DNA from 4 places in the Kitasatospora sp. NPDC008050 genome. Region 4 is predicted to be linked to each of the others. Evidence: riboswitches for the same ligand, from Rfam matches in the RefSeq annotation. Region 4 holds a riboswitch; each other region holds the start of a gene.
The links. A riboswitch is a leader RNA that binds a small molecule or an ion and turns the genes downstream of it on or off. The one in region 4 is predicted to bind cyclic di-AMP.
Positions count from the first base shown of each region.

Region 1: another riboswitch for cyclic di-AMP. It lies ahead of ACFZB9_RS31090 (hypothetical protein); the one in region 4 lies ahead of ACFZB9_RS01595 (NlpC/P60 family protein).
Region 2: another riboswitch for cyclic di-AMP. It lies ahead of ACFZB9_RS05085 (transglycosylase family protein); the one in region 4 lies ahead of ACFZB9_RS01595 (NlpC/P60 family protein).
Region 3: another riboswitch for cyclic di-AMP. It lies ahead of ACFZB9_RS35255 (transglycosylase family protein); the one in region 4 lies ahead of ACFZB9_RS01595 (NlpC/P60 family protein).

Region 1 is NZ_JBIBIJ010000021.1:19,073-26,040, reverse strand. It holds gene ACFZB9_RS31100 (MFS transporter) at 1-1,372, opposite strand, end outside; gene ACFZB9_RS31095 (MFS transporter) at 1,581-3,113, shown strand; gene ACFZB9_RS31090 (hypothetical protein) at 3,143-4,363, opposite strand; cyclic di-AMP (ydaO/yuaA leader) riboswitch at 4,367-4,556, opposite strand; gene ACFZB9_RS31085 (ribonuclease domain-containing protein) at 4,802-5,194, shown strand; gene ACFZB9_RS31080 (response regulator transcription factor) at 5,285-6,010, opposite strand; gene ACFZB9_RS31075 (class I SAM-dependent methyltransferase) at 6,158-6,968, opposite strand, start outside.
Region 2 is NZ_JBIBIJ010000002.1:358,804-365,771, reverse strand. It holds gene eno (phosphopyruvate hydratase) at 77-1,363, opposite strand; gene ACFZB9_RS05085 (transglycosylase family protein) at 1,562-2,443, opposite strand; cyclic di-AMP (ydaO/yuaA leader) riboswitch at 2,449-2,597, opposite strand; gene ACFZB9_RS05080 (cytochrome P450) at 2,826-4,082, opposite strand; gene ACFZB9_RS05075 (hypothetical protein) at 4,230-4,679, shown strand; gene ACFZB9_RS05070 (MazG family protein) at 4,634-5,644, opposite strand; gene ACFZB9_RS05065 (hypothetical protein) at 5,685-6,356, opposite strand; gene ACFZB9_RS05060 (protein kinase) at 6,511-6,968, opposite strand, start outside.
Region 3 is NZ_JBIBIJ010000030.1:37,828-44,795, reverse strand. It holds gene ACFZB9_RS35270 (ATP-binding protein) at 1-46, shown strand, start outside; gene ACFZB9_RS35265 (DUF397 domain-containing protein) at 328-564, opposite strand; gene ACFZB9_RS35260 (hypothetical protein) at 1,081-2,067, shown strand; cyclic di-AMP (ydaO/yuaA leader) riboswitch at 2,684-2,844, shown strand; gene ACFZB9_RS35255 (transglycosylase family protein) at 2,852-4,045, shown strand; gene ACFZB9_RS35250 (hypothetical protein) at 4,142-4,645, opposite strand; gene ACFZB9_RS35245 (LacI family DNA-binding transcriptional regulator) at 4,697-5,749, opposite strand; gene ACFZB9_RS35240 (glycoside hydrolase family 13 protein) at 5,751-6,968, opposite strand, start outside.
Region 4 is NZ_JBIBIJ010000001.1:380,894-387,861, forward strand. It holds gene ACFZB9_RS01585 (hypothetical protein) at 1-114, opposite strand, end outside; gene ACFZB9_RS01590 (NlpC/P60 family protein) at 198-1,238, opposite strand; gene ACFZB9_RS01595 (NlpC/P60 family protein) at 1,482-2,630, opposite strand; cyclic di-AMP (ydaO/yuaA leader) riboswitch at 2,634-2,784, opposite strand; gene ACFZB9_RS01600 (NlpC/P60 family protein) at 3,072-4,106, opposite strand; gene ACFZB9_RS01605 (NYN domain-containing protein) at 4,288-5,802, opposite strand; gene ACFZB9_RS01610 (hypothetical protein) at 5,946-6,191, opposite strand; gene ACFZB9_RS01615 (rhomboid family intramembrane serine protease) at 6,390-6,968, shown strand, end outside.

The sequences.
Region 1 (6,968 bases), on a different contig from region 4:
TGCCCAGGCGCTGGCCGGTCTGCAGGATGCCGCCCGCCGTACCGGCGCGCGCCACCGGCACCTCGGCCAGGGCCAGGCTCTGGTTGGGCGCGATCACCAGGCCGGATCCGATGCCGGCCACCAGCAGCGGTGCGGCCGTCGCCCACCCCGCGCCGTGCCCGGGCACCAGCTGGACGGCGAGCGCGGCCAGGCCCGTGCCGACCAGCACGGCCACCAGCCCCACCAGGATCACCGTGCGCCCGGCCGTGGCCACCCACCGCCCGCCCACCAGCGCCGAGACGGCCGAGCCGAGCGCGAACGGGGTGATCGCCAGGCCCGCCCCCAGCGCGCTGTAGCCCAGACCGCTCTGCAGGTAGAGCGTGAAGATGAAGAAGACCGTGGTGAAGCCGGCGAAGTAGAGCAGGCCGAGCGTGACGCCGAAGGTGTAGCAGCGGATCGCGAAGAGCGACAGGTCCACCAGCGGGGTGCGCCGGCCACCTGCCGCCACCCGCCGCTCCCAGCCGACGAAGCCGGCCAGCACGAGGGCGCCGACCGGCAGCAGCAGCCACTTGGCCGAACCGTGCCACTGCTGCTCCTGCACCAGCGGCAGCAGGATCGCCACCAGGCCCAGCGCGAGCAGCACTACCCCGACCCAGTCGATGCGGCGATCCGGGCGACCTGCCGCGGCGGCGCCCGCACCCGTGCCGCCCGCGATGCCGGTGCCGATGCCGATGCCGGTGCCGATGCCGGTGCCGGTGCCGCGCGGGATCAGGCGCAGCGCGAGCGCGAAGGCCAGCACGCCGATCGGCAGGTTGACGAAGAACACCCAGCGCCACCCCGTCTGCTCCCCCGCCGCGTTGATCAACAGACCGCCCGCCAACGGCCCCACCGCGGTGGCGAGCCCGACCGTGGTGCCGAAGTAGCCGAAGGCCCTGGCCCGCACGGCGCCGGTGAACATCTGCTGGATCAGCCCGGAGATCTGCGGACCGAGCAGCCCGCCGCCCGCGCCCTGGACCAGCCGGGCGAGCACCAGCACGGTGGCGGTCGGTGCCAGGCCGCAGGCGGCCGAGGCGGCGGTGAACAGGCAGAGCCCGACCAGGAAGACGGTGCGCCGCCCCCACAGATCGCCCAGCACCCCGGCCGGGATCAGCGTGAGGCCGAAGGTGAGGGCGTAGCCGGAGAGCACCCAGGACAGGTCGGCGGAGCTGGCGTGGATGCCGCGCTCGATCGAGGGCAGCGCCACGTTGACGATCGACACGTCCAGCAGGCTCATGAAGCCGACCAGCAGGCAGACGGCCAGCGCCTGCCAGCGGCGGCGCAGCTCGGCACGGTCGCCCGTCGAGGGGTGGGAACCGCCGTCGACCGCGCCGACGGACGGCTTGGGCTCGCTCATCCTCCTTAGCCTGGCCCATGCGGCACGCTCCGGGCAGCGGCGTTGACCCGTTCGGCCGGGGCGCGGAGCACCCCCGAGCGCCCGTCCTCTTCATCCGTTCGGGCGACGGGAGGCCGGTCGCAGGTTCGCGCCCACGGGCTCGGGGTAGGCGCGCAAGCCTGACACGGACGGGGAGCCGACGCCCGCCGGCCCGGAAAGGGAGCCCGCCATGCCACACGAGCCGACCACCGACCCCGGGCCCGGGAGGGGCGATGGAGCAGTCCCCGCCGGGCCGACCACCGACCCCGGGCGGCTGATCCGCACCCAGGTCCCCGCCCGGCTCGACCGACTGCCCTGGTCGCGGTGGCACTGGCGGATCGTGATCGGGCTGGGCACGGTCTGGATCCTGGACGGCCTTGAGGTCACCATCGTCGGCAACGTCGCCGGGCGGCTCTCCGAGCAGGGCAGCGGGCTGGCGATCAGCACCGCCCAGGTCACCACCTGGGCGGCCGCCGTCTACGTGGCGGGTGCCTGCTGCGGTGCGCTCTTCTTCGGCCGGCTCACCGACCGGTTCGGACGCAAGAAGCTCTTCATGCTCACCCTCGCGGTCTACCTCACCGCCACCGCCGTCACCGCGTTCTCCTGGACGGCGTGGTTCTTCTTCCTCTGCCGCTTCTTCACCGGCTTCGGCATCGGCGGCGAGTACGCGGCGATCAACTCGGCCATCGACGAGCTGATCCCGGCCCGGGTGCGCGGGCGGGTCGACCTGATCATCAACGGCAGCTTCTGGGTCGGCGCGGCGATCGGCGCCTTCGCCTCGATCGCGCTGCTGAACACCGCGCTCTTCGCCACCGACCTCGGCTGGCGGCTGGCCTTCGCGATCGGGGTGGCGCTGGGCCTGGTGATCCTGCTGGTGCGCCGGCACGTGCCGGAGAGCCCGCGCTGGCTCTTCACCCACGGGCGGGGCGAGGAGGCGGAGCAACTGGTCGACGAGATCGAACGGACCGTCACCGAGCAGACCGGCGAGCCGCTGCCGGCCCCCGAGGGCTGGGTGACGGTCCGGGAGCAGGGCCCGGTCAGCTCCACCACGGTGGCCCGCACGGTCTTCCGCAGCTATCCCAAGCGCACCGCACTGGGCCTGTCGCTCTTCGTCGGCCAGGCCTTCCTCTACAACTCGGTCACCTTCGGCTACGCCGTGATCCTGACGACCTACTTCAACGTCGCGCAGGGCGACACCGGCTACTACTTCGCCGTGATCGCGGTGGGGAACTTCTGCGGCCCGCTGCTGCTCGGTCACCTCTTCGACAGCGTCGGCCGCAAGCCGATGATCGCCGGAACGTATGTGCTGTCGGGGGTGCTGCTCTTCGGCACGGCCGCGCTCTTCCAGCAGGGTCTGCTCAACGCCAGTACCATGACGGCCTGTTGGGTGGGCGTGCTGTTCTTCGCCTCGGCCGGCGCCAGCGCCGCCTACCTGACGGTGAGCGAGGTCTTCCCGCTGGAGGTGCGGGCGCTGTGCATCGCGTTCTTCTACGCGGTGGGCACGGCGCTGGGCGGCATCACCGGCCCGCTGCTCTTCAACGGCCTGGTGAACAGCGGCAAACCCGCCGACACCACGCTCGCCTTCTGCATCGGCGCCTCGCTGATGGTGGCCGCCGGGCTGGTGGAGGCGGCGATCGGCGTCCGAGCGGAGCGGCTCTCCCTGGAGGAGTTGGCCGCCCCGCTCTCCGCCGTCCACGGCCAGGAGGCCGGCGTCGAGGCCTAGGCCGCCGTCCACGGCCAGGAGGCCGGCGTCTAGCGGTAGACCCGCACGTAGTCCGCCGCGAAGGTGATCGGGGTGGAGCCGCTCGGGGCGGGGTGGTACTGACCGGCGCTGATCGACAGGTTGAGGATCAGGCTGGCGGACCAGTTGGCCCCGACCCCGGTGTTGTCCGAGTAGACCTTGACCCCGTTCACGTACCAGTCGACGGAGTTGGCGCCGTAGTAGGTGCCGATGGTGACCCACTGGCCGGGCTTCACGTCGGTGGCGTCGGTCAGGTAGTCGTGCGCCGGGTTGACGTGGTTGGTCAGCTCCAGCAGGTTCGGGTTGTCCGGGTGGTACTCGAACGAGTCGATCTCGCTGCCGCCGTTCGACCAGGTCCACAGCGCGGGCCAGGCACCCGGCGCGGAGGGCATCTGCACCCGGGCCTCGGCGTAGTCACCGGTCTTCACCTTGAAGCCCTGCTGGGTGCCCTCGGTGGTGAGCAGGCCGGTGGTCCACGCCTGCTTGCCGTTCTCCAGGGTGTGACCGGAGGGCTGGGCGGTGAAGGTGGCCACGCCGTTCGCCACCGAGACGTCGGACGGGTCGAGCCAGTCGAGCTTGTTGTCGTCCGGGTTGTGGTTGCCGTACTTGTACGCGGTGGTGGTGCTGTCGTTCCACTTGGTGGAGTCCAGCGGGCCGTTGAACTCGTCCGACCAGGTCAGCGCCTTGCCGGCGACCGGTGAACCACTGGTGCTCGGCGACGGCGACGGCACGGGCGTCGGGGTGGGGGCCGGGGTGGGCGCGGGTGCGGGTGCGGGTGCGGGAGCGGGGGTGGACGTGCCGGCCGCCGCGACCGTGAGGGTCTGGGTGGTCAGGTTGTGCCAGGCACCCGCCTGGTCCTGGAAGAAACCGAACATCTGGTACGTCCCCGCCGGGAAGCTGCGCGCGCCTGTGGTCAGCGAGAGCCCGCTCGGGCAGATCTGCTGGTTGCCGAGGTTCCCGGGGAAGTCCAGGTTGTTCCCGGCGGCGTCGCGCACCCCGACCCCCACCGTCTTCGCGGTGAAGCAGGAGGCGGCGTGCACGGTGAGCGCGGCGGTGGTCGAGGCACCGGCGGTGGCCGTGGTGGGGGTCAGCCGGTCCTGGGTGACCTGGGGCACGGCGGTGGTGGCGGACGTGCGGGCCCAGGCGTCGGCCTGACCGACCACGGGCACCGCGAGCAGGCCGAGCGCTCCGGCGACGACGCCGAGGCGCAGCGGGGTGGACGTGCGTATCACGGGGAGTCCTCTTGCGACGCCTACGAGGTGAGCTGTCGGGTTCGGGCCGCAAGATGGCCCGGCCGGCACCGGTCTCAGGTGACGGCTTCACCCCTAGCCGGGCGTGCTTCCTGGGCCTGCGGGCGCAGGCGGGCGGGGGCACGGCGGCACTACCTGGGTCCCCCGCTCCTGCCTGGTGCGGTGCTCTGGGGCCGGCCACCGGCAGGCAGGACTCGGCGGTCCCGGAGGCTGGGCCCGCCGCTGGGTGGCGGGCGCCAGCAGGGTAGGCAGATGACGTGATCATCATCAATGTCAGGCGAGTCACACGAGCCCCACCCCTCGCAAAAGCGACGCCGCCGCATCACCTGGACCGCCGCTCAGTTACGTGGACATGAAGACTCTGCCGGCCCGCTCCCAGCACCTTCCCAGGCTTCCTGACGCTGCCCCAGACTGCTTGCCATGCAGACACTTCTACGCGCGTTGAAGTCGCGTGCCGCCGCCGTGGTCACCGTGAGCATGCTCACCCTGGCCCCCACCGCCGTCTTCGCCGCCGACGCCCACGCGGACGTCAGCGGCTCCATCTGCCAGTCGGCGCTGCCGAGCCAGGCGGACGACACCCTGAACCTGATCGCCCAGGGCGGCCCGTTCCCGTACTCCGAGGACGGCGAGACCTTCCAGAACCGCGAGGGCGTGCTGCCCAGCGAGTCGTACGGCTACTACCACGAGTACACGGTCGTCACTCCGGGTGCCCCCACCCGTGGCACCCGCAGAATCATCACCGGTGAGGACGGGTCGGACTACTACACCTCCGACCACTACGCGTCCTTCTCGCTGGTCGACTTCAGCTGCTGAAAAGCGGCCCCGCAGCGGCCCTGAAGCGGCCCTGAAATGGCCCCGACACGGCCTGGGCCCCGGCGCGACAGCCGGGGCCCAGGCCGTCTGTCAGCCGGCGGCGCGCCAGGCGGCCGCGGCCGCCACCCGGTTGTGCACCCGCAGCTTGGCGTAGGCGTGTTCCAGGTGCTTGTCCACGGTGCGGGCGGAGACCGCGAGGCGACGACCGATCTGCTGGTCCGTCAGGCCGTCCGCGAGCAGGTCCAGCACGGCTGCCTCGCGCGCGGTGAGGTCGGCGACCGGCACCCGCGGCGGCGCCAGCCGCTCCAGGCCGTGGGTGAGGCGGGCCCGCAGCAGGGTGGCCGACTCCAGGTCGGCATCCGGGAAGTCGCTGCCGGACCGGTTGACGATCAGCGCCACCGTGCGCCGCCCGGCGCTCGTCCAGCCGGCCGGGAAGGCCATCGCCAGCTGGTACTCCGCGCCGACCGGGCCCAGCGCCTCGCCGTAGGTGCCGAGCCGGTGGTACTCGGTCCGGGACTGCAGGTCGCTGCGGCGCATGGGGACGCCGCTGCCGCCGTTGGTGTGCCTGAAGAGCGGGTCCTCGGGGGCGTCGCGGAAGAACGCGGCCAGCGCCTGCGGACTGAACAGCTGCTGCGGCAGGGTGACCGGATGGCGCCCGGCGGGGGTGCGGGTGGACCAGGTGAGGGTGTCCCCCGGCACGGCGCGGAGCAGCACCGGAAACAGCGCCGGCAGCAGGGTCTCCTCGTCGACGGCGTCGATCAGCAGGTCGATCACGGCGCAGATCCGCCGCAAGCCGGCCTCCCCGGACGGAGTCACGCATCGAGCGTGCGCCCACCGGGGAGGCCGGGTCAAGCCGGGTCCCGACAAACCCGGCTGCGGACCGCCCGCCCAACGAGGCGATCATGGGAGAGAAGTGACAGGGGCCGCCCTGCGGTTACCGGTTACCGGCTGGCGGCTACCGGCCTACCGGCTGGCGGCGTAGACGCGGTTGAGCGGGCTCTCGGCGGCCAGCTTCCAGTGGTGCAGTCCGGCGTCGTCGGCGAGGTGGCGCATCGCGTCCTCACCGGCGTGGTTGCCCATCGCCTGCGGCCCGTGCTGGGCCAGCGCGGAGGGCAGGCAGATGGCCACCGAGGCGGAGACCACGGCGCGGCCGATCGGATTGGCGTTCTCCCGGACGTCGGCCGAGGCGTTCGGTTCGACGATCATGCAGGCGCCGTCGGGGGCCAGCGCCTGCTCGGCGTGGTGCAGCGCGCTGCCGGGGTCGCCCATGTCGTGCAGGCAGTCGAAGAAGGTGATCAGGTCGTAGCCGTCACCGGGGAAGTCCTGGGCGCCGGCCACCTCGAAGCTGACCCGGTCGGCCAGTCCCTGCTCCTTGGCCAGCTCGCCGGCCGCCTCGATCGAGGGGCCGTGGAAGTCGAAGCCGTGGAAGTGCGAGGCCGGGTAGGCCTTGGCCATCAGCATGGTGGACCAGCCGTAGCCGCAGCCCACGTCGGCGACCTCGGCGCCGGCCGCCAGCTTGCGCTCGGTGCCGTTCATCGCGGGGATCCATTCGGGGACCAGGGCGCCCGCGTAGCCCGGGCGGAAGAACTTGGCGGTACCGGCGAAGAGCGCTTCGCCGTGCTCCTCCCAGCCCACCCCGTGCCCCGTCCGAAACGCCTCCATCAGCACGTCCTCGGTGCCGTAGAGCGCCTGCATCATGGTGAAGAAGCCGGCCGCGTAGGTGGGCGCGCCGGGGTCGGCCAGCACGGCGGCGTGCTCGTCGGGCAGCAGGTAG
Region 2 (6,968 bases), on a different contig from region 4:
GGCCGGGGCATCGGTCAGGCGTGCTGCGAAGCGGTGCTCAGCCTTCGAACTCGGGGCTCGAACTCGGGGCCCGGACTCAGCCCTCGAAGCGGAACCGCGGGAACGCGGCGCGGCCGGCGTACTCGGCGGCGTCGTCGAGGATCTCCTCGATGCGCAGCAGCTGGTTGTACTTGGCGACGCGCTCGGAGCGGGCCGGGGCACCGGTCTTGATCTGGCCGCAGTTGGTGGCGACGGCCAGGTCGGCGATGGTGACGTCCTCGGTCTCACCGGAGCGGTGCGACATCATGCAGCGGTAGCCGTTGCGCTGGGCCAGCTCGACGGCGTCCAGGGTCTCGGTCAGCGAGCCGATCTGGTTGACCTTCACCAGCAGCGCGTTGGCGGTGCCGGTCTCGATGCCCTGGGCCAGGCGGGCCGGGTTGGTCACGAACAGGTCGTCACCGACCAGCTGGACCTTGGCGCCCAGCTTGTCCGTCATGGCCTTCCAGCCGTCCCAGTCGGACTCGTCCAGCGGGTCCTCGATGGAGACCAGCGGGTAGTTGTCGACCAGGTCGGCGTAGTAGTCGATCAGCTCGGCCGCGGACAGCGGCTTGCCCTCGAACTGGTAGGCGCCGTCCTTGTAGAACTCGGAGGCGGCCACGTCCAGCGCCAGCGCGACGTCCTTGCCGGGCACGTAGCCGGCCTTCTTGATCGCCTCGGTGATCAGGTCCAGCGCCTCGCGGTTGCTGTCCAGGTTCGGCGCGAAGCCGCCCTCGTCGCCCAGGCCGGTGGACAGGCCGCGCTCCTTCAGCACGCCCTTGAGCGTGTGGTAGACCTCCACGCCCCAGCGCACAGCCTCGGAGAAGGACTCCGCGCCGATCGGGGCGATCATGAACTCCTGGATGTCGACGTTGGAGTCGGCGTGCGACCCACCGTTGAGGATGTTCATCATCGGGACCGGCAGCACGTGCGCGTTCGGGCCGCCGAGGTAGCGGAACAGCGGCAGGTCGCTGGCCTCGGACGCGGCGTGCGCGACGGCGAGCGAGACGCCCAGGATCGCGTTGGCGCCCAGCGAGGACTTGTCCGGGGTGGCGTCCAGGTCGAGCATCGCCTGGTCGATCAGCCGCTGCTCGGTGGCGTCGTAGCCGACCAGCTCCGGGCCGATCTGCTCGATGACGGCGAGGACGGCCTTCTCCACGCCCTTGCCGAAGTAGCGGTTCTTGTCACCGTCGCGCAGCTCCAGCGCCTCGAACGCGCCGGTGGAGGCGCCGGACGGGACAGCGGCACGGCCGGTGCTGCCGTCGTCGAGGCCGACCTCGACCTCGACCGTGGGGTTGCCGCGCGAGTCGAGAATCTCACGGGCGACGACGACATCAATGGACGGCACGAGGCATCTCCTAGGCGGAAGCGGTCCTGCGGACGTGGAACGGAGTCGTTACGACCAGAGCCTAACCGCACCGGCCCCCGGGGCCATCCAGGCCTGGGTCCCGTCTCACGGTGTGGCTCCGGTACCCACGAGTAGTTCACCCGAAAGCGCGCGGGGCGTCGCCCGGGCCGTCGCCCGGGGCGCCCCGCGCACGGTTCGTCAGCCGAAGCGCAGCTGCTGGCCCGGCATGATCAGGTTCGGATCGCCGCCCACCGTCGAGTGGTTGGCCTGGTAGAGCTGCTGCCAGCCGCCGCTCAGGTGCTGGGCCTGGGCGATGGTGGAGAGGGTGTCACCGGCCTGCACGGTGTAGCCGTGACCCGCCGGGGCACCGGTCTGCGCGGTGGGCGCGGCGGCGGCCGGGGCCTGGGCCGGCACCTGGACGGGGGTCTGGACCTGGACGGGCGCCTGGGCCGGGGCGGCGAACTGGTTGTAGACGCTCTGGTGGCTGGTCCAGTACCAGCCGCCGTCCTTCTCGTACCAGAACACCTTGCCGCCCGCGTCCCAGCCGGCCTGGCCCGGGAAGCTCGGGGTGGCCGACTGCTGAGGCTGCGTCTGCTGCTGGGCCTGCGGCTTCGACTGCTGGGCCGTCGGCTGCGCCTGCGACGCGCTCTGCTGCTGGGCGGCGCCCGAGTCGGCGCTCGCGTCGACGCCGGCCGGCGCCCCGCCCTTGCTCAGCCCGGCCTTGACCGAGCAGACCGGCCAGGCACCCGGGCCCTGGTCCGCCAGCACCCGCTCGGCGACCGAGATCTGCTGGGCCTTGCTGGCCTGGTTGGCCTGCGCGGCGTACTGGGTGCCGCCGTAGGCGGCCCAGGTCGAGGAGGTGAACTGCAGGCCGCCGTAGAAACCGTTGTGGGTGTCGATCGACCAGTTGTTGGTGCTCTCGCAGTTGGCGACCTGGTCCCAGACCGAGACCGGAGCAGCGTGTGCGCTGGTCGCGGTGAGCAGCGGGACCGCCAGACCGACACCGGCGACGCCGGCCGCGGCGATCGCCTTCTCGGTCTGGGTACGACGGCGGTGCCGGCCGTTGCCAGTGAGCAGCATGAAGCTATCCCTCTCCGCACGCCTGCGAGGTGAGCTGTCGGGTTCGGGCCCGTGAGGTTGGCCCGGCCGCTGACGCGGCTTCACCCCTAGCCGTGGGAGACGGCAGAAAATCCTGGGTCCCCCGCCCCTGCCCGGGTGTCGGTCGGTGTCCCGGCAGCGCGGCGGGCAGGACTCGGCGTTCCGCGCTTCGGGGTTCGCAGCAGCGAACTCCAGGGAGGGTAAGCAGATTGACGGACCGATCACAAGCTCATATCGCGTACATCACATCAAAATTACGGAGTGCGGTCGATCGCCTACCAACAGGTCTTGTTTGTCCGGATTGATGGGCATTCAAACCGCACAGGAGAACGGTCTTCGACACGCCGTCAGAACTGCCGTTCCGTCACTTGCCCGACAACTCGGGCGTAAACGAAACAGGGAGTTCGCGCAGGCCACGCATGATCAGACCGCCACGCCAGCGCAGTTCGGCCGGGTCCGCGGCCAGCTGGAGGTCGGGCAGCCGGGTCAGCAGGGTGGCCAGCGCACGCTGGCCCTCAAGTCGGGCCAGCGGCGCGCCGATGCAGTAGTGGATGCCGTGTCCGAAGCCGAGGTGCGGGTTGTCCCGGCGGGCCAGGTCCAGGGTGTCCGGGCGGTCGAACCTGGCCGGGTCCCGGTCGGCCGCCGCGAGCACCACCAACACCGGGTCCCCCACCGGGATCTCCACCCCGCCGATGGTCAGCGGTGCGGTGGCGAACCGCCAGGTGGCCAGCTCCACCGGGCCGTCGAAGCGCAGCAACTCCTCGATGCCGGTGGCCAGCAGCTCGCTCTCGCCGCGCACGATGGACTCCTGCAGCCGGGCCCGCTGCAGCGACTGGTTCATCAGCGAGTACAGGCCGTTGCCGATCAGGTTGACGGTGGTCTCGAACCCCGCGAAGAGCAGGATGAACGCCATCGCCGCGGCCTCGTTCTCGGTGAGGTGCTCGCCGTGGTCGCCGGCCCGGATCAGCCCCGAGATCAGGTCGTCCCCGAGGTCGGCCCGCTTACGGTGGATCAGCTCCGCCAGGTAGGTCCGCATCCGCTTGACCGCGCGCGCCACGCCGCCGCGCGGGCCGCCGCCATGTCGGATCATCATCCCGGCCCAGTCCCGGAAGTCGTCCTGGTCCTCGGCCGGCACGCCGAGCAGATCGCAGATCGCGTAGATCGGCAGCGGGAAGGCGAACTCGTGGATCAGGTCGGCCGAGCCACGCGCCGCGAAGCCGTCGATCAGCCGGTCCGTCAGCTGCTGCACCCGGGGCTCGAACTCGGCCACCGTACGCGGGGTGAAGGCCTTGGAGACCAGCCGGCGCAGCCGGGTGTGGTCGGGCGGGTCGATGTTCAGCAGGTGCGTCATCAGGTCCGCCTGACGCTCCCCCGGGATCCCCACCCGTCCCGTGCGGTGCGCCTGCTCACTGTGGTGCGCCGGGTTCTTGGAGAGCCGGGCGTCGGCCAGCGCCTGCCGGGCGTCCACATATCGGGTGACCAGCCAGGCGTCAACCCCGCTCGGCAGGGTGGTGCGGTGCACCGGCGCGTGTTCCCGCAGCCAGGCGTACGCCGGGTAGGGGTCGGCCGCGAACTCCCAGGTGAAGAGGGTGGGCGGGGGCGAATCAGGCTGGTCGGACATGTTCTGACCGTATCCGGTCCCCGGGAGGAGTGAGTCTGGTCACCTGGCGGGTAATCCCTGTTGCGGAGGGTCAGCTGGAGCCTACGATCCTCCGATACGTGGTGGTGGGCCCCGCAGTGCGGCGGTGCCCCCAGGGAGGAGCAGGCCATGCGGGTAGCCGGGGCAGTGGTGGTTATCGCGGTACTCAACGGCGGCGACGGCGACGGGCCGGCCCGTCGGTTCGCCGCGGCGGGCGCCGCCGGCCTGCTGATCGCCGACCCCCGGGTCGGGGTCGCCGAGGACCTGGCCACCGCCCTGGACCGGATCGGCTGCCCGGTGATCGGCGTCAGCTCCGACATCCACCAGCCCAGCGACATCGCCGCGCTGGTCGACACCGCCGAGAAGCACCTGGGCCCGATCGACCTGTTCTGCGTGGCCGGCCCGGACGGCGAGAAGATCGTCACGATGGCCGAGCTGCCCGGCCGGCTGCACCGCCTGGCCGAGCTGCTCGACCCGCTGAGCGAGGCGATCGGCGAGGCCCTGGGCCAGGCCGTCCCGGCGCAGCGCCGGGCTCAGCTCGCCGACAGCCCCTCGGCGGTCCGCACGGCCTCCCGGTAGCCGCGCGCGGCCGCCCGCAGCGCCGCGTCCGGGTCCACCTTCGCGTCGTGGGCCCGCTGCACCACGGCCAGCAGCAGCGCGCCCGCCGACTCCTCGGACAGCTCGGCCGGCAGCGCGTACGGGGCGTCGGGCACGCCGGTGAAGCCCGCCCGGCGGACCCGGGAGACCAGCTTGGCCGCGTACGCCAGGGCCGGCAGGCCCGCCGGGACGCCGTCCAGCACCGACTCCCGGTCCTGCTTCTCGGCGGCCTTGAGCGCCTCCCAGTTGGCCTCCACCTGGTCGGTGGTGGCCGCGTCCGAGTCACCGAAGACGTGCGGGTGGCGGTAGACCAGCTTGTCGACGATCGCCCCGGCCACCTCGTCGATGGAGAACGGGTCCTCGGCGTGCTCCTCGGCGATCCGGGCGTGGAAGAAGACCTGGAGCAGCACGTCGCCGAGCTCCTCGCGCAGGGTGTCGCGGTCCTCCTGCTCGATCGCCTCGACCAGCTCGTACGCCTCCTCCACCAGGTACTTCACCAGTGAGGCGTGGGTCTGCTCGGCGTCCCACGGGCAGCCGCCGGGCGAGCGCAGCCTGTCCATCACGGCGACCAGGTCGAGCAGCCGGGCGCCGGGCAGGTCGTAGGAGCCCGGCAGCAGCTCGATCTCGGGCGCCTGCCCGGCCTGCTCGACGGCGATCCGGGCCAGCGCGTCGGTCAGCCCCGGGTCGCCGTCCTGGCTGCCCAGGAAGAGCACCGGAGCCCGCTCGGTGAGCAGCCTGGCCAGCGCCGGCGCGCTGTCGCGCGCCACCAGCTCCACGGTCACGCCGGCCTGGGCCAGCGCGGGCAGCTGGGGGTGCGCCGGGTCGGCGGCCAGCACCAGCGGCGCGGCCTGCAGCGCCGACCAGGCGGGCCAGCTGAGCAGACCGGGGGCGACCCGGTGGGTCGTGGTGAGCAGGGTCAGCTTCGGGGCGTCGATCACGGTGTCCACACCCCCGAACCTACCGCCCGGGGCTTGCGCGCGGGGTGGGTCAGGCGGCGGCACCGGACTGGGGCAGCCAGTCCTCGGTGGGGCTGTCCAGCACCGACTGCTGGACGTCCCAGCTGCCGTAGCGCGGGTTGACCGTCACCTTCAGATCGGCGGCCGCCTCGGCCAGCACCTGATGGATCGTCTTGTTGCCGTCGGTGGTGCCCAGTTGCTGCCCGCTCTGGGCCAGCAGCTTCTGCAGCCCGATCTGCTCACGGTAGAAGCCGTCGATCTCCGCGGCCGGCACCGCGTGCTTGAGCAGCAACATCTGCTCCAGCCCCGCCTCGCCACTCCAGGCCTGCGCCTGGTCGGCACGGAGCTGGGCCACCTCGGTGTCGCTGACCGACAGCTGGTGCTGGGCCAGCGCGTAGTTCACCACGTCGCTGAAGACCATGCCGGAGACCGTCGCCCCCACCAGACCGGCCTGCTCCTGGTACTGGCCACTGGGCAGCTCGGCGGCCTGCGCGCGGAACTCGGCCACCCGGGCCTGGACCGCGGCCTCGGTGATCCGGTCCTTGCCCACCACCGCGGCGGCCCCCGGGTGCGGCGGCTGCGAGCCGCAGGCGCTGAGCAGCACCGCCGCCAGCAGCACTCCGGCGGCGGGCGCCAGGCGGCGTCCGCGCCGGACGGAGGCGCAGTGGACGGCAAAGCGGTGGACGGAGCTGCTGCGGATCACGCGGGGCCTCCCGGGCGGGGCTGCGGCGACGTCTGACTCCTGACGGGACACGACAATAGAGAGCCCGCCCACCCGTTGCCCAGATGTTGCACCGAACGAGTGAGCATGGACGGGTGATCTGACCGATCATCACATCCGGTGCGACGGCAGCCGATCAGGTCCGGTTCGGGTACCAGGTCGAGGCCTGCGGCGGGTAGGACGGCCAGCTCCCGGTGCGCGGGTCCAGTGGCAGCGGAGCAGACGGCAGCGGAGCGGGCGGCGCCGGTTGCCAGGCCGGCGGCGGCCCCGCCTGGGCCGACCGGCCCGCGAGCGGTGCCTGCGGCCCGGTTCGGCGGTGCCGGCCCAGTTGCTCCAGGTGCTGGCGCAGCCGGAGCACCTCCGGGTGGTGCGGGCCCAGCAGCGGCTCGCGGTCGAAGAGCAGCGCGAGCAGCCACTCCCAGGCCCCTTCGGTCTCCCCCGAGCCCGCCAGCAGCAGCCCGATCCGCTCCCGCAGGTCGAAGCAGCGCGACGGGTCGGTGTCCTGGCCCAGCTCCAAGCGCACACCGTGGTCAGCCAGCAGCGCCCGGTACTCCGCCAACGCCTCGGGCCCCCGCCCCAGTTGCTCCAGGCAGG
Region 3 (6,968 bases), on a different contig from region 4:
ATCAGGCTCCGCCGCGACGGCCGGACGCCACCGCCGCTCCGCCTGAAGCCCCGCACGTCGAAGCCCTGCAAGCCCGAAACCCCGCAAGCCCGAAACCCCGCGAGGCGCGCCGGCCGGCCGCCCCGGGTCCGAACCGGCCCGGGCTCACGCCCGCCCGGGGCGCGGCCCACGGAGACGGGCACCACACCGGCTCCCCCTCGGCACGCTCCCCGGCCGCACGCCACCAGCAGTGCGCCAACTCCCGAGCCGCGCAACGCCGAACGCCGTCGCGGCCCCTGCTCCCACGACGGCGTGAACCAGCCTGCCCGACCCGGCCCGGTCGGCCGGTCAGGCCACCAGGTAGTCGAACTCCCCGTCCTTGACGCCCAGCAGCATCGCCGCTATCTCGTCACGGGTGTAGATGAGCGCCGGGCCGTCCGGGAAGCGCGAGTTGCGCATCGCGACCGCGCCGTCCGGAAGGGCGGCGAACTCCACGCAGTTCCCCTTGGAGTTGCTGTGCTGACTCTTCTGCCAGACCACGCCATCGAGGTCCGCAGCAGCCATGCCGTTGTACGTGTGGTGCATAGAAATCTCCCAAGAGCCTGGAGTGCTCGTACTGCTCGGCGCCCAACCGCTCCGGCCGCCGGCCGCCTCCGGCTCGTACGGGCAGGGCAGATGCCTTACTACTCGTAATGATAACGCTAATGCACGTGCATCGGCATGTGATTTTGCGCGTGCAGCTGCCTGTACAAGAGGTGACCAAACCGCCTCCCGGCGGTCTCATCAGGTACCCCTATTCGGACATTTGACAGCAAATCAGCAGACTGTCCGTGACCCCGTGTTTGAAGGACGGCCGGAGAGGCTGACCGGTTCGACCATTGACACGCGGTTCGGTTGATCAACTTCGCAGCCAATTCCTCACACTCCGTCACACTGACCGGATTGGGCTGGCGATTTGTCAGCGGTTGCCCGAAATATCCGGCTACCGACCAGGCCCACGGGCCGCCGGGCGGCAGCTGATATTCCGGTGGATATGCGACAGACGTGCGGTAACGGCAGCCGAATGCCGGATGCCCCGGCGCATGTCCTACGATCTCCGCCATGAGCACTGCAGCCATCCCGGGCGCGCCACTACCCGTCCGCACGCCAGGCTCCCGCGCGCGGGGGCGCCATCGTCGACCCGAACGGCCAGAGCTGCCGGTCGGCGCCCCGGCCCTCGTGCTCGCCGTCCCGGCCGAGCCGACGCCGCAGGCGGTCGCGGTGGTGGACGAACTGCTCTCGATTCTCCGCGGTGAGCAGCCCGGGATCCTGGCAGCGGCCGGCTGGCTGCCCGCCGCACCCTCACCGGCGCACGACGCCGCACAGGCCCAAGCGGTCGACGCCGACGCCGCAGCGCAGGCCGCCGAGCAGGCGGACCGGGCGACCGCGGCCCCGACGGTGCAGCAGGTCGACACGGTCGAGAGCCTGATCGCCGGCGCACTGGCGGCCGGGATGCCCGCCCCGGTGCTGGTGCCGCTGCTGCCCGGCCCGCACGGCTACCTGACGGAGCTGCACGGCCTGGCCGCGCGCACCGGCGCCCCGGTGACCGACGTGCTCGGCCCCCACCCGCTGCTCGCCGAGGCCGTGCACGTGCGCCTCTCCGAGGCCGGTCTGGCCCGCGCCGACCGCGCCCGCCTGTTCGCCATCGCCACCGCCGCGGACGGCGTGGTGCTGACCACGGCCGGTGGCGAGGACGCCGCGGCGGCGGCCGGGATCACCGGCGTGCTGCTCGCCGCCCGCCTGGCGGTGCCCGTGGTGGCCGCGGCCCTGGACGTGCCCGGCGCGGTGGCCGGTGCCGTCGACCACCTGCGGGCCACCGGCTCCCAGCGCCCGGCGCTGGCTCCGCTGGTGATCGGCCCCGAGGTCGCCGAGGACCTGCTGCTCGCGGCGAGCGAGGAGACCGGCTGCCCGAGCGCGGCCGTGCTCGGCGCCTACCCGACCCTCGGTCAGCTGATCGCCTCGGCCTACCTGGCCGCACTGCCGGAGCCGGTGGCCGAGCCGCTGCCGACCGAGGAGCCGCCCGCCGAGGAGCCCGCCGCCGGCGAGTGACCCACTGACCAACGCGGCCGTGCCGGCCCCGGACAGGCCGATGGCCCCGTTCCCAGCCCTGGGAGCGGGGCCATCGGCCTGTCCGGGGCCCTGTTCATCGGTGGGTCGGCGACGGGTCAGTGGCGCACATGTGGCGGTTTGGTGACGGTCCAGTGTCCAAGCGGGAGTGGGCAAGCGGACCCGTCGAGCCGACCGGTCGGTCGGGGCTGCGAGCTGACGCGATGACAGAAGGGGTAAAACGGACATTCGGTCGATGTCGACCGGTGCGCCACACAGGGCCTTTCGTCTCACCGACGACCGGTCAGGGCACCTCGGTCCGATCGGCCGACCCCTTGATCATCAAGGCCGGGAACGGACAGACCATCAGCACGTCCACCCCTGAGCCGACGGCACATCCCGTACTCCGCAGGCCGGTTGCACGCCCTCGCCGCACCCCTCCCCCGACGCCCTCTCAGGTATGCCCCCGGGGCGATCTTGAAGGTTCCATGGCGGCCCTGTGACGGCCATCACAGCTGTTTGCGGATTCAACTTATCTCTGTCTAACGTGCTCCCCGTTCGTGGTCACACGGACCCAGCACAGCCGGACGCCGAGTCCTGCCACCGGATGCGCTGGCAGCGCGAAAACGCACCACGGCAGGAGCGGGGGAACCAGGTAAGCCGCCCCGGCACCCGGTCCTCGGACCGAGTGACGGAGCTAGGGGTGAAGCCGCGCAGCGCGCGGCCGGGCAACTCCAGTCCGAATCCGACAGCTCACCTCGTAGGCGTAGGAGAGGAACGCGTCTTCATGCTGCCCACCACTGGCACGACCCGTCCGTCCCGCACCGCTCGCCGGGCGATCGCCGCCACCGGCCTGCTCGGTCTCGGTCTTGCCCTGCCGTGCATCACGGCCACCACCGCCTCCGCCGCTCCCGTCTCCACCTGGGACAAGGTCGCCCAGTGCGAGAGCAGCGGCGACTGGAGCATCAACACCGGCAACGGCTACTACGGCGGCCTGCAGTTCAGCGCCTCCACCTGGGCCGCCTACGGCGGCACCCAGTACGCCGCGCAGGCCGACCAGGCCACCAAGGACCAGCAGATCGCGGTCGCCGAGAAGGTGCTCGCCGACCAGGGCCCCGGCGCCTGGCCGGTCTGCTCCGTCCAGGCGGGTCTGACCCAGGGCGGCACCCCCGCCGCCGTGAACCCCGGCGCCCCGGCCACCAGCACCCCGGCCACCAGCACCCCGGCCCAGCCGAGTGCCCCCGCGCAGCCCAGCGCCCCGCAGGGCTCGCAGAACGCCACCCAGGGCGGCAAGGGCGGCCAGGGCCACTGGAACCACCAGTGGAACGGCACCAAGAACGCCGGCGACCAGACCTACACCGTGGCGCGCGGCGACTGGCTCTCCACCATCGCCCAGAGCCACCACGTGGCCGGCGGCTGGCAGAAGCTGTACGAGCTCAACAAGTCGGTCCTGAGCGCCGGTCCTGACGTGCTCTACCCGGGCCAGCAGCTGAGCCTGGGCGGCTCGGCCACCGCCGCCCCCCAGAGCAGCGACAGCACCCCGGCCGCCAGCACCCCGGCGCCGGCCGTCAACGCCCAGGCCACCGCCTCCACCACCACCGCCGCCCCGGCGCCCGCCTCCGGCGCGATGGCCACCGCCATCGCCTTCGCGGAGTCGAAGGTCGGTCAGGCCTACATCTACGGCGGCACCGGCAACGGTGGCTGGGACTGCTCCGGCCTGACCCAGGCCGCGATGGCCTCGGCGGGCATCTCCATCCCGCGGGTGGCCGCCGACCAGGCCGCCGCCAGCACCCCGGTGTCGATGAACAGCCTGCAGCCGGGCGACCTGCTGTTCTGGTCCAACAACGGCCAGAACTCGGGCGTCTACCACGTCGCCATCTACGTCGGCAACGGCCAGTTCGTCGAGGCCGCCAACCCGAGCGCGGGCGTGAAGTACGAGACCATCAGCAACTACGCCCCGGACTTCGCCGGCCGGGTCTGAACCTGACGGCACAGCGCTGAGCAGCCGCTGGACAGCAACGAGGGCCGCCTCCCCACTCTCCGGGAGGTGGCCCTCGGCCGATCCGGTGAACCGGCGTCACGGCGCTTTCGGCTGCCGGCGCCGGGCGAACCAGACCAGCGCGACGAAGACCGCCGCGCCGATCACCGCGCCGATCAGGCTGGCCCCGCGGAACCAGGGAGCGTTCACGTCCATCGTGCGCTGCCCCGCGTGCGCACCGCTGCCGTCGCCGACCACCACGCCCAACGTCCACAGGTTCGGCAGCGCCAGCACCAGGGCGACCGCCACCCAGGCCGCCGAGACCTTCCAGGACCGGCGCCGGCGCAGCCCGAACCAGGCCACCAGGAGCGGCAGCAGGGTGCAGGTGACGCCGGTGAGCAGGCCGAAGACCAGTCCGCTGGAGAGCCGGCCGTGCACGCTGTCGCCCACCTGCTGGGCCCACCAGCGCGGGACGGTGGCGGCCCACAGGAAGTAGAGGCCGATCAGTGCGGCCAGCGAGCAGCCGCCGAGCAGCAGTCGGCGCCGCCAGTCCGGGCGGGCTGGCGGCGCCGTTTCGTCGGGTCGCTGCGAGGTGGCTCCCATGCCTCGATGCTGGCACCGGTGGATCTTCGGCGCCTGTCGGGCCGGGACCGACTAGTCCCCGCGGTGGGGCCTGGCCCCGGTGGAGCCGCGCATCACCAGCTCCGGCTGGAACATGTACTCCACCCGCTGGGCCGGCTCGCCGCCGACCTCCTCCAGCAGCGCGTCGACGGCGGCGGTGGCCATCGCCTCCACCGGCTGACGGATCGTGGTGAGCGGAGGCTCGGTGAAGGCGATCAGCGGTGAGTCGTCGAAGCCGACCACCGAGATGTCGCCGGGCACGGCGAGCCCGCGCTGACGCACCGCGCGGATCGCGCCCAGCGCCATCAGGTCGCTGCCGCAGACGATCGCGGTGCAGCCGCGGTCGAGCAGCACACCGGCCGCCGCATGGCCGCCCTCCACGCTGAACAGCGTGTGGTGCACCAGCTCGTCCAGCTCCTCGTCCCCGACGCCGAGCACCGAGCGCATGGCCGCGGTGAATCCCTCGATCTTGCGCAGCACCGGCACATAGCGGCGCTGACCGACCGCCAGGCCGATCCGCTCGTGGCCGAGCTCGGCCAGGTGCTGGACCGCCATCCACATCGCCGCCCGGTCGTCGGGCGAGATGAACGGCGCGGCGACCTTCTCGCTGTAGCCGTTGATCAGCACGAACGGCACCCGGCGCCCGGTCAGTTTGGCGTACCGGTCGTGGTCGGCGGTCGAATCGGCGTGCAGGCCGGAGACGAAGACGATGCCCGCCACCCCCCGCTCGACCAGCATCTCGACCAGTTCGTCCTCGGTCGATCCGCCCGGGGTCTGGGTGCAGAGCACCGGGGTGTAGCCGTGCCGGCTGAGCTGCTGCTCGATGACCTGGGCCAGTGCGGGGAAGATCGGGTTGCTCAGCTCCGGGGTGATCAGCCCGATCAGGCCCGCGCTGCGCTGGCGCAGCCGGGTCGGCCGCTCGTAGCCGAGCACGTCGAGGGCGGCCAGCACGGTCTGCCGGGTGGCGGCGGAGACGCCCGCCTTGCCGTTGAGGACGCGGCTGACGGTGGCCTCGCTGACCCCCGCCTGCGCCGCGATGTCCGAGAGTCGCGCCGTAGTCACGAGCCCAGAGCCTATTGCAACCATGTCAGACCGCCCACCAGCTGGTGCTGTCGGGCGCGAGCAGCCCGGGCTCGACCTGCCCGGTGGAGCTGAGCAGCAGCCGGCCCTCGGTGGCGAACACCACCGCCTCGGCGGTGGTGTTGACCAGGCAGAGGAAGGAGTCGCGGCGGAAGGCGAGCACGCCCTCGGGGGCCGGCAGCCAGGTCAGCTCGCCGCCCGCACCGAGCGCCGGGTCGGCGCGGCGGATGGCCAGCGCGCTGCGGTAGAGCTCCAGGGTGGAGGTCGGGTCGCCGGTCTGCGCCTCGACGCTGAGGCCGGCCCACTCGGCGGGCTGCGGCAGCCAGCTCGGGCCGCCCTCGACGGGGCCGAAGCCGTAGGGCGCGGCCTCGCCGGACCACGGGATCGGCACCCGGCAGCCGTCGCGGAAGCCGTCCTGCCCGCTGGCGCGGAAGAACGAGGGGTCCTGACGGACCTCGTCGGGCAGGTCGGTGACGTCCGGCAGGCCGAGTTCCTCGCCCTGGTAGAGGTAGGCCGAGCCCGGCAGCGCGAGCATCAGCAAGGTGGCCGCGCGGGCGCGGCGCAGGCCGAGTTCGCGGTCGCCGCGCTCGCGGATCTGGGTGCCGCCGGGCGGGTTGGCGAAGCGGGTGGCGTGCCGGGTGACGTCGTGGTTGGAGAGCACCCAGGTGGCGGGGGCGTCGACCGGGCGCATCGCGGCCAGCGAGGAGTCGATCACGGCGCGCAGCTCGGCGGCGTCCCAGGCGGTGCCCAGGTACTGGAAGTTGAAGGCCTGGTGCAGCTCGTCGGGGCGCACGTAGTTCGCGGTGCGCTCCACGGTGGGGGTCCAGGCCTCGGCCACCGCGATCCGCTCGCCCGGGTACTCGTCGAGGATCCGGCGCCAGGCGCGGTAGATCTCGTGCACACCGTCCTGGTCGAAGAACGGCATCACGTCGTTGCCGAGGAGCTTGAGCTGGTCGTGGCTGCCGAGGTCGGGCAGGCCGGGGGCCTTGACCAGACCGTGCGCGACGTCGACCCGGAAGCCGTCGACGCCCATGTCCAGCCAGAAGCGCAGGATCGAGCGGAACTCGTCGGCGACCGCGGGGCTGTCCCAGTTGAAGTCGGGCTGCTCGGGGGCGAACAGGTGCAGGTACCAGTCGCCCGGGGTGCCGTCGGGGTCGGTGCTGCGGGTCCAGGCCGGGCCGCCGAAGATGGACTCCCAGTCGTTGGGCGGCAGTTCGCCACTCTC
Region 4 (6,968 bases):
CTGGGCGTGCGCGGACAGCACCGGCGCCAGCCGCTGGGCCGACAGCACCGCGGGCGTGACCGCCCGGGCGGGCGCGGGCCTGGGCACCGAGAGCTGCACCAGCGCGCCGCCCACCAGCAGCAGCGCGGTACGGCGCGAGACCCCGCCGCCCGTGACGGGCTCGGCGGGGTGGGGCGCGGCGGCCGGCTCCTGCGCGGTCAGGGCCGCACCACCGCCGCGACCGGCATCGCGGCGACGCTCTCGTAGCGCACCCGGGCGCCGGGGTAGGGCGCGTGGATCACGGTGCCGCCACCGGCGTACATGCCGACGTGGTGCATGTCGTGGAAGAAGATCACCAAGTCTCCCGGTTGCGCCTCGGACAGGCTGATCCGCTGCCCCCCGAACGCCTGCGCCTGCGAGGTGCGCGGCAGGGTCACTCCGGCCTGCCGCCAGCTCCAGTACATCAGACCCGAGCAGTCGAACGCGCCGGGCCCGGTGGATCCGTACACGTAAGGGGAGCCGAGCTTGCTCAGCGCCGCCGCCAGCGCGGCCGCCGCCCGGTCCGAGGAGGGCGGCTGGGTGCCCAGGTCGACCCGCTCCGCGGCCCGGGCCGCCCGCTCGTGCGCCTCCCGGTCGTCCTGCGCCTGCAGTTGCGCCCGCTCGGCGGCGGTGAGGCTGCCCAGCAGCGCCTGCGCGCTCTTCAACCGCTGCTGCACCTGCTGCTTGGCCGCGGCCAGCGAGGTGCGCACGCTCTCCAGCTCGGCCAGCTTGCCGGTCGCCTCCTCCCGGCGCTGGTCCAGCCGGCGCTGCTGCTCCTGCACCTCGTGCAGGGTGGCGGCGCGCTGCTCGCCGGCCTGGGCCAGGGTGCGGGCCTTGGCCAGGTAGCCGGCCGGGTCGCTGGAGAGCATCAGCTGCACGGTGGGGTCCATCCCGCCGGAGCGGTACTCGGCGCCCGCGACGGTGGCCAGGTCCAGGCGCATCCTGTTCAGGGTCTCCTGTCCGCGGGCCACCTCCTGCTGCAGGGTGCCGGCCTCGGCCTGCAGCCGCTGGGCGGCCTCCTCCGCGGCGTTGGACTTCTCCGAGGCCTGCTCCGCCTCCGCGTAGAGCTGGTCGACCTGTGCCTTGACGTCCTTCTTGTCCGGTCCGCCCGGGGCACCGTGTGCGCTGGCCGTCATCGCCAGCACCGTGGTCGCGGCAGCGGTGACCGCCACCACCCGGGCGAAGCGCCGCGCGGTGCCCGACGGGGGTGTGCTCGCCATCGCTGACGACTCCTATCGCCGAGGGAGCCCCTGGAGCCTCCGGTGAGGCCCGCAGGAGCTGAGGTCCGAGCGCAGACGTTAGCGAGTCGGGACAGAGGAGTCCAAACCCCTGCCGATACGAATATTTGATCCCCAATCGGACATCAGAACGGCTGCCGAACGCCGAAGGCCCGGCCTCCAGGAGGAGACCGGGCCTTCGGGGACGACGGTGCGTCAGGGGCGGATGATCGCCGCGATCATGCGTCAGGGGCGGATGATCGCCGCGATCGGCATCACCGTGGCCGACTCGTAGCGGACCACGGCGCCGGTGTGCGGGGCGTGGATCATCTGGCCGCCGCCGACGTACATGCCCACGTGGTGCATGTCGCTGTAGAAGACGAGCAGGTCGCCGGGCTGGGCGTTGGCGATGTCGGTGCCCTCGTTGGTGCCGGCCGAGGCCTGCTCCTGCGAGGTGCGCGGCAGCGAGACGCCGGCCTGCGCGTAGGCCCACTGCATCAGACCCGAGCAGTCGAAGGAGCTCGGCCCGGCGGCACCGTAGACGTACGGCGAGCCCAGCTTGCCGACGGCGGCGGCGATCGCGGCCTGCGCGGCCGAGCTGCCGGCACTCGGGGTGCTGGGGGCGGCCGTGGAGCCGGTGCTCCCCAGGTCGGTGCGGGAGGAGCCGCGCGAGGCGGACTGCGCGTCGGCCTGGGCCTTGGCGGCAGCGGCGGCCTTGGCCTGCGCGGCGGCCTGGTCGGCCGCCGCCTTGGCGTCTGCGGCAGCCTTGGCCTCGGCCGCGGCCATCGCCTGGCGCTGCTGCTCGGTCAGCGTGTTGAGCAGGTTCTGGGCCTGCTGCAACTTGGCCTGGACGTCGTCCTTGGCGCTCTTCAGCTGCTGCGTGGTGGTGTCCAGCTCGGAGAGCTTGCTCTGCGCCTCGGCCTTGTCCTGGTCGAGCTTGCGCTGCTGCTCCTGAAGCTGCTTCAGCGTCTCGGTCTCGGTGCTGCTCATCTGGTTGAGCGAGCTGGCCTGGCTCAGGAAGCCGTCCGGCTTGCTGGAGAGCATCAGCTGCACGGTCGGCGAGATGCCGTTGTTGGCGTACTGGTCGGCGGCCACCGAGGCCAGCCCGGACTGCAGGTTGGTCACCTGGTCCTGCTGCCGCGCCACCTGATCCTGCAGGTCACTGACCTGCTTCTGCAGGGTCTGCTGCTTGGCCTGCGCGCCGTCGTACTGCTGGGAGGCCTGCTCCGCCTGGTTGTTCAGGGCGTCGACCTGGGACTTGACCTGGTCGAGCGAGGGCGCCGGGTCGGCATGCGCCGCCCCCTGCGCGGAGAGCGCCACGGCGGTCGCGGCAGCCGCGGTCAGAATCGACGCACGGGTACGGCCGACGGGCTTGGGACGACGATGGGACGCCACGAATCCTTCTTCCTCCGACCGCCTACCGGGTGAGCTGACGGGTTCGGGCTGGAAGAGATGCCCTACGACGCCTCACCGGCCTGACGGCCGACCTGGCGCCGATTCACCCCGAGGAACGTGGTTCCCCGGCTCCGGTCCGCAGCTCCCCGGTGAGGGGGTCCCCGTCGGGCAGTCAACTGCCCGTGCTGCTTTCCAGACTCGGCGGTAACCTCCGCTGCCACCCCGGTCGGGTGATCACCATCGCGGCGGTCTGATGAGCGACCCTAGTAACAACTCTGTGATCCGTTCAAATCCTTGTCAGAAAAACTGCCCAACTTTGACTCTGGGTGCTAAGGAGATCACCCGCGCGTGATCATGCCGGATACAAACAAGTGGCCCCCGTCACACCACACGGGTGACGGGGGCTCAGAGGCAGTCGGCGCGCGCCGGGGCGACGGCGGGTCAGACCCGGCGGATGATGTACGACTCACCCATCGAGTTGGGGTCGGCGATCCGCACCACGTCACCGGTGTGCGGCGCGTGCACCATCTTGCCGCTGCCGATGTACATGCCCACGTGGTGCCGGTCGCCACCGAAGATGATCAGGTCGCCCGGCTGCGCCTGGGACAGGCTCGGCACCGCGGTGCCCACCGTGGCCTGCTCCTGCGAGGTGCGCGGCAGCGAGACGCCGGCCTGCGCGTAGGCCCACTGCATCAGCCCCGAGCAGTCGAAGGTGCTGGAGCCGGTGGCACCCCAGACGTAGGAGTCGCCGAGCCGGCTGAGCGCCGCCTGCACCGCCTGGCCGGCGTAGCCGGCGGCCGGCGGGAGGTCGAGCGAGCCGAGGTCGGTGCGGGCGCTGCCGCGCGAGGCGCGGTCGGCGGCGGCCAGCGAGGCCCGGTCCGCGGCGCTCAGCGAGTTGAGCAGCTTCTGCGCGGCGGCCAGCTTGCTCTGCACATCCGCCTTGGCCTGGTTCAACTGCTGGGTGGCGCCGTCCAGCTGGGCCAGCGTGTCGGAGGCTTCCTTCTTCTCCTGGTCCAGCTTGCGCTGCTCGCCCTGGAGCGACTTGAGCGCGTCCGTCTCGGTGCTGGTCGCCACCTGCATGCTGGACGCCTGGTCCAGGTAGTTCTGCGGGTTGGAGTTGAGCATCAGCTGCACGGTGGGGTCGATCCCGCCGGTGCGGTACTGCTCGCCCGCCACCGTCGCGAGCCCGGACTGCAGTTGGGTCAGCTGGTCCTGCGTGCGGGCCACCTCGTCCTGCAGCTGGGAGGCCTGCTGGCGCAGCTGGTCGCCGCGCTCCTTGGCGCCGTCGTACTTCTCGGCGGCGGCCTCCTGCTGGTTGTTCAGGTCGTCGATCTGCGCCTTGACGTCCTGGATGGACGGCTTGGGGTCTGCCCAGGCCCCGGTCTGCGAGGAGAGCGCGACCGCGGTCGCCGCAGCGGCGGTGAGCACGGTGATCCGCGCGCGGCTCGACTGCTTGGGACGGCGATGGGACGCCAAGGGACCGCTCCTTCTTCTGCCGGCCTCACCCGATCGGATGAGTGACCGGAAAAATAGGTTTGACGCCAGACCCTAGTGAACATCACTTCCCTGCGCCACTCCCCTGCTGTCACGAACTGCCCTCGCCCGCAAGGCCCTCACGCAACATTCACATGATCGGCCTTGACCGACTGACGGCTGATCAGCCGCGGGAGAGACGGTTCAGCAGCAGTACCGAGGCCACCGGGCGCGCACCGGCCTTGCGCACGCCGTCCGCCACCTCGCGGTCCGTCGAGACCACCACCACCGGCCGCCCCTGCGGCTCGGCCCGCACCAACTGGCGGATCAGCTCGTCCGCCGTCTGCCCGGTCCTGCTGAACCGCACCCGGACACCGCGCGGCGGCGCCATGATCACCGGCACGTCCAGGTCCTGCCCGTCGAAGACACAGGTCACCTCGGCCTGGGTGCGCTGGGCGAGCATCGCCAGGCCGCCCAGCAGGCGCAGCCGCTGCTTCTCCAGCGGCAGCGTCGGGTAGCCGGTCTTGGTCACGTTGTAGCCGTCCACCACCAGGTGGACCTGCGGGATGGCCAGCAGCTGGTCCAGCAGCGCCGGATCGTCCTCGGCCAGCCCGCGCCGGGCCACGTCGTGCGGCGAGGCCGAACTCGGCACCACCGCGTCCACCAGGTCCGCCGGGTGCAGCGTGGTGATCGGCAGCGCCAGCTCGCGCTGCAGGCCCTGCGCCGACTGCAGCACCGTGTCGAGCAGCAGCCGCAGCCGCATGTCCTCCACGCTGCGCCCCTCACGGGCCGAGCGGCGGCCGGTCTCCAGCGCGCTCTCCAACTCGGCGACCCGGTGGCGCAGACGCCGGTTCTCGCTCTCGGCCGCCCCGCGCTCGGTACCGGCCGCGGCCGCGGCGGCGGCCAGCTCGGCCTGCAGCTTGCGGGTCTCGGCCTGCGCTCGACGGGTGTCGCTCTCCAGCGTGCGCACCTTCTTGCGCAGCGACTCCACCTCCTTGCGGATGCCCTCGGAGTCCGCGCGCTGACGCTCCAGATCGGCCCGGGCCGCCGCGCGGGTGGCGGCCAGCTCCTCCTGGAGCTTCTCCACCAGCCGGGCCGCCTCCGCCACCGCGTCCTGTGCGCCGGCCCGCTCGGCCTGCTCGCCGGCCTCGGCGACCAGCCTGGTCCAGCCACTGGTGCGCAGCAGGTAGGCCGCGGCCGCCACGTCCAGCGGCTCGGCGGCGCCCGGCACCTGGCCGGTCTCCAGTGCCTTGACCAGGTCGGGCTGCCCCAGCCGCAGCCGGTCCGCTATCCGCAGCCGGAAGACCGGCTCGGCCTCCAGTGCGGCGGCCAGCGCGGTGCCGGCGTACTTGGCCCGCCGGGCGGGGGTGAACTTCGCGTACGGGCGCAGGGTGGGCGGCAGGTCGGTGGGCGGCAGTCCGCCGAGCGCGTCCGCGGCCAGCCCGATCACCCGCCGACGCACACCCTCGGGCAGCGGGCGGTCCAGCTGCTCGGCCGGCCCCGTCTCCACCCCGGGCTCCACCTCCACCCCGGGCGCTGCCTGCGCCCCGGGCTCCGCCGAGGCCACGGCCTCCGGGGCCGGCTCCGGCCGGGCGGCACCGGTTGCCGGCTCGGTGCCGAGGTCGGCCGTCGGCTCCGCCGGTTCGCCGCCAGCGGGCACGGGCCCCTGCGACTCGGCGGCCTGGCTGGCTGCGTCCATCGCGTCCTCGGCTCCGATCCTGTCTGTGCGGCTGCCCCGGCCCTGTGCCGGCACACCCTGACTCACCGCCCGGTGACTCACCGCTCGATGCAATTGTCGCGTGCGCGGCGGTGATTTTTCAGCAGCCCCTGGTGGGGACCGGCTCAGCCCGCGCTCTCGGCGCCCGGGCGGGCCACCAGCTCGACCTGGTCGACCGCGTTGCACCAGCGGCAGCGGATCGACTCCAGGCTCTCGCTGAGCACCTCGCGCTCCTCCACGGTCGCCTCGCCGGCCAGGTCCAGGTGCAGGTACTCGACCACCCTGGAGGACCGGGTCACGTCGAACCGGGTCAGGTTGCCGCAGAGCGTGCAGCGCCAGCGAGTCTCGGCGGTGGGCGCGGGGACGGGCATGAGCTGGGTCCTCTCGGCTGCGGCCTGGTCGGGCCGATGCCCGACCGGGCCTCAAGCCTAGGGCCTGGCCCTGCGGCCGCGGGCACCGGATACCCCTTCCGACCAGCACCGCCGACCCTCGAACGCCCGCACGGGCGGTCACCCGCTCGCCGTACAGCGCGGGTGTCGCCGAGCGCCCGGCGCGGAATGCATCGCCGCATGCCGTTCCCCCGGCCCGCCTGGGCCCAGCACCCCGCCGGCAGTCCGGTCCCGGTCGTCACCTGTCTGCTCATCGCGCTGAACTGCCTGGTCTTCCTGGCCGGCCCCAGCGGCGTCAACCCGCGGTACGGCACCGGCGCGGCCGCCCGGACCTGCGCGGCGCAGCACTACCAGCAGCGCTGGGGCGCGATCCCCGCCGAGCTGCTGAGCAACCGTCCGCTGACCCAGGACCGGCTGGCCACGCTGACCGCGCCGGTGAGCGGCTGCCCGCTGCTGGCCACCCCGCACAAGATCCCGGCGCTCTCCGCGCTCAGCTCGCTCTTCGTCCACGGCGGGTGGCTGCACCTGCTGGGCAACATGCTCTTCCTCTACGTCTTCGGCGCCGATGTCGAGGAGCGGCTGGGCCGAACGCGCTTCCTCCTCTTCTATCTGGCGATCGGCGCACTGGCCGCCTACGGCTACGCGGCCGCCTGCGGGCACGGCACCGAGTCGCTGCGCCCGCTGGTCGGCGCCTCGGGGGCGATCGCCGGGGTGCTCGGCGGCTACCTGCGGCTGTACCCGCGCGCCCGGGTGACCGCC